Regions from separate parts of the Pseudoalteromonas sp. TP27 genome, predicted to be linked through region 1. Evidence: riboswitches for the same ligand, from Rfam matches in the RefSeq annotation. Region 1 holds a riboswitch; the other holds the start of a gene.
The links. Region 1 has a riboswitch for lysine ahead of lysC (lysine-sensitive aspartokinase 3). Riboswitches for the same ligand answer to the same signal wherever they lie in the genome.
Positions count from the first base shown of each region.

Region 2: another riboswitch for lysine. It lies ahead of dapA (4-hydroxy-tetrahydrodipicolinate synthase); the one in region 1 lies ahead of lysC (lysine-sensitive aspartokinase 3).

Region 1 is NZ_JARDAK010000004.1:158,829-161,035, reverse strand. It holds gene lysC (lysine-sensitive aspartokinase 3) at 1-771, opposite strand, end outside; lysine riboswitch at 847-1,019, opposite strand; gene nhaD (sodium:proton antiporter NhaD) at 1,121-2,207, opposite strand, start outside.
Region 2 is NZ_JARDAK010000006.1:154,198-156,404, reverse strand. It holds gene PX700_RS09710 (DNA-3-methyladenine glycosylase I) at 1-265, opposite strand, end outside; lysine riboswitch at 458-658, shown strand; gene dapA (4-hydroxy-tetrahydrodipicolinate synthase) at 849-1,733, shown strand; gene PX700_RS09700 (2,3,4,5-tetrahydropyridine-2,6-dicarboxylate N-succinyltransferase) at 1,749-2,207, shown strand, end outside.

The DNA.
Region 1 (2,207 bases):
TGCAATAGGCGTCGCTTTTGCGCACAAACGCGGGTCGGTGCTAAAAATACCCACTACGTCGGTCCAAATATGCACGCTTTTAGCGTTAATTGCTTCAGCTAATAATGCAGCGCTATAGTCAGAACCACCACGTCCAAGCGTTGTTGTTTGACCGTATTCGTCGCTGCCAACAAAGCCCTGAGTCACAATTACCTGCTCATCTAATAACGGGATTAAATGTTCTTTAGCGGCTTGCGCTGTAGCTGCAACATTGGGCGTTGCTTTGCCAAATTGGCTGTCGGTTTTAAGCACCTTGCGTACATCAAAGCGATCGGCGTTTAAGCCGTTTAAACGAAGTACCTGAGCAAACAAATACGACGATAAACGCTCACCAAAGCTAAGTAGCTCGTCGTGTTGCTGATCGGTTGTTAGTGACTCTTGAGCCAATGTTTGAAATGCTTTTAGGGTTTCGTTAAAGCCAACTGCTAAATCGGCATCTAGCGATAACTCATCTAAAATAGTGTGTTGAATAGCAAGCACACCGTTTATGTGTTCTTGGCGCTCAGCTGAGGTAATACTTGATTTACACAGTGCAACTAAGTGGTTAGTTACGCCGGCGCTAGCGCTCACGGCAACAATACGTACGCTTTTATCTGCAACAATAATTTCGCTACAGCGACTCATCGCTTCAAAATTGGCAACACTGGTTCCGCCAAATTTGGCAACGATGTAATCTGATTTTGCGCTTAACTCTGTTTGAGGCACTGTTTGTGGCGCTGATTGGGTAGTCATTTAGTCTCCTTTCGCGATATCCAAATCGCAATAAAACAAGAAGAACTTGGCAAAGGAATGCTTGAAGATAAGTCCACTGCCAGAAGCTCTCCACCTATATTGGTGACAGTTTTGAGGATTCAGCCCCATAAACCGAAAAACAATGACGACGTACCATTGTTTTCCTCGGCGAGTACTTCCCTCCTTAATGATCATCGGCTTTCGTCGCCTAACATCAAGTACCTAAGTATCGCACCTCTTCTGAATGCTTTATTAACCAATGGCTAATAAAACAAAACCCCACTAAGTAGCGGGGCTTTGAAAGTTATCGTTTAGACGTCTAGCTGTCAAGCATTTAATAATTTATGAGTTAAATAAAACTGCCCATGTAATAAGAGCCCGCATATCCTACGGTGTAACAAATTAATAAATGCAGCGATAAACGCAAGTAGCTCATAAAGGTAAGCGCTTTAACTTTACTCATGGCAATAATGCCCGCAGCCGACCCAATGATCAGCATTGAACCGCCCACGCCCGTTGCATACGTAAACGACAACCAATGTTGTTGGCTCATTACTATATCGGCTTTTAATAATGCAGCAGTAAGCGGTACGTTATCGACCCCTGCTGATAATATGCCCATTAAGTAGTTTGCGTATTCAGGTGCCATTACCGTGTATAGGTCGGTAAATTTACTTAGCATACCAATTTCTTTAAGTGCGCCTACAAGCAAAAGTACGCCTACAAAAAACAATAATGTGTCGTATTCTATATCGCGAACAAAATCGATTATGTCTTTGTTAATGTCTTTTTTGCGCATTAAAAATTGCGCTACTAAAAACATCACTGATAAGCCAAACAAGAAGGTGAGTAAAGGCGGTACGCTGTAAATTACGCTAAGCGTAAGTGTGCTAATTACGGTAGATAAAAATATAACTGCAATGGTAATGTCTGTTTTTTCAATACGGGTTTTACCCGCACCAGCAAACTCAACACGCCCTTTCATACCGATAGACAGTAACGCGGCTAGCAGCATAACGCTTGCCAGTGCTGGCGCTATAAGTAGTAATAAATGAGCTATGGTTACTTTACCATCTAAAAATATCATTAGTGTGGTTACGTCACCGGTTATTAACGATACCCCGCCTGAGTTAACACCAAATACAATAAGCGTGGCGTATTTAATGAGCTTTTTAGGTTCGAGTTTTAACGACATAACAACCGCAAGCGATATAAGCGTGGCTGTTACATTGTCTGAAATCGACGAAAACAAAAATGCAAAACCACCCACCAAAAACATCAGCTTTTTTTCGCTAATACTTTTTGGCATAACACGATGCACAATATTTTCGATAAACCCCTTTGAATTTAAATACGCGACAAAGGTCATTGCAGCCATTAAAAATAGCCATAGCGAGGCAATTTCTAAAATATTTTCATTTAAAAGATGTTGAATC
Region 2 (2,207 bases), on a different contig from region 1:
GTTCCAGCATATCGGGTGGCATCATTAGTAACTTATCAACGCTAAAATCCCAAAAAACCTCCCTAAAGCCCGGCCATTTATTATTAATAACCGACCAATAAAAGCCGCTTTGAAATACTTTTCGAGTAAATTCTTCAAGCCAATCGTCGTCACTTAACGTGCTTAGTTGTTTTTTAGATAGCGGTTTTGCAAGTAATAACTTAAGCATTTTTTCAGAGCCTTTTCGCTCTACCGCTCGCTTATAAATATCGCTAAATTTTTCCATACTAATTAAATACCTCACTACTTATATTGCTAGTGTACGAGAAAAGCAGCCAATACGTAACCACTCCCATTATGGATGAATGAATATGCATTTAGTCGCTTGACACCCAGACGGCTAAAATGCTTTAATCGCCGTAATTACCCTATTTAAATTGCATAGGTTTGTAAGTTTTTACTCTACAAACAGGTGCAAAGGGCTAGAAGAGGTGCGTTATTCAGGTAGCGTATGTTAGGAGCGCAAACTCCAATGAGCATACGTGAGGGGAATTAACGCCGAGAAGTAATCACTTTTGCGAGGTGTTTATTTCGGGCGACTAGGTTGAACCCTAGCGACTGTCACCAATAGCTGCTTATAACAAGCAGCTTATTAGTTTGGTGGAGAGCTTCTGGTCTTAAATATTAAGGCCGCGCGCCCTATTATTTTAAGCCCATTCGCTCTTCGAATTATTAGTTCGAACGACGTTAATGCGGCTCCTTCCATAAAGCTTTTTAACTCTTCGAATACTACCAATTGCATTAAATTAGTCATCGCTAAAATGATCACGTATTTAATAAAATTGGTACAAATTATAAGTTCGTGAGAGATGATCAACAATTTCAATTTAAACGACTACTCATTGTGGACCGCGCTTGTTACGCCATTTGATCAACACGGCGATGTTGACTACAACACGTTAACTAAGCTGGTTAGGGAGCAAGAGGCCGCACATAACGGTATTTTGCTACTCGGCAGTACGGGCGAAGGTTTAGCGCTTACGCAAAAAGAGCAACAAGCCATTGTTGAGCACGTATGTCGGCTAAAACCCGCAGTACCACTCATGGTTGCTGTGGGCGGTAGTAATCTAAAACAACAAATTGAGTGGGTTAACTTCTGTAATACGCTGCCCATTCATAGCTTTTTACTTGGCTCACCGCTTTATGCAAAACCTGGCGCTATAGGTCAAACTCATTGGTTTGAAAGCCTACTTAATGCAAGCGCTCACCCATGTATGCTTTATAACGTACCAGGGCGCAGTGCTATTAGCATCCCAGCGGCAACAATTCAAAACTTACAAAACAATAAAAATTTATGGGCACTAAAAGAAGCGAGCGGCAGTATTGCTCAGTTTGAAGCTTACCGCCAAGCAGCACCTAATTTAGCTATTTTTAGTGGCGACGATGCGCTGATGCCTTATTTTGCTCAAGCTGGCGCAAAAGGTTTAGTGTCGGTAGCTGCAAACGCATGGCCCGCACAAACTCACGAGTTTGTTAAACGCAGCTTAACTGGTCAACACCCTAATTTATTTTCCCAGTGGTCAAGCGCTATTAATAGCCTATTTGCTGTCGCAAACCCTATTCCCGTAAAGGTATTAATGCATTTGCAAGGTCGCTTAAGCAGCCCGCAACTTCGTCCACCTTTAACACATCTTGAGTTAACTCAAACCGATTGCATCACAACTGCAAACAACACCATTTTATCTTGGCATTAAATACAGGTTTTTATAATGAGCTGGTTAGAACTATTAAATAATTTAGAATCGGGCGCAGTACGCGCAGCATCACAAAACGAAAGCGGCCAATGGCAAGCTAATGTAGAAGTAAAACAAGGCATTTTAGAAGCCTTTAAAAATGGCACTAATACTGAGTTTACAGGTGGTTTTGTTGATAAGCATAACCTAGCTCCGCAAGAATTTAGCACTGAAGATGGCGTGCGTATGGTACCGGGTGGCTCTAGTGTTCGCCGTGGTGCTTATGTTGCTAAAGGCACGATTATTATGCCACCAGCGTATGTAAACATTGGTGCATACATCGACGAAGGCACAATGGTAGATAGCCACGCATTAGTTGGCTCGTGTGCACAAGTAGGTAAAAACGTACATTTAAGTGCTGCAGTGCAGCTTGGTGGTGTACTTGAGCCAATTGGTGCAAGCCCAGTCGTTGTAGAAGACGACGCCTTTATTGGC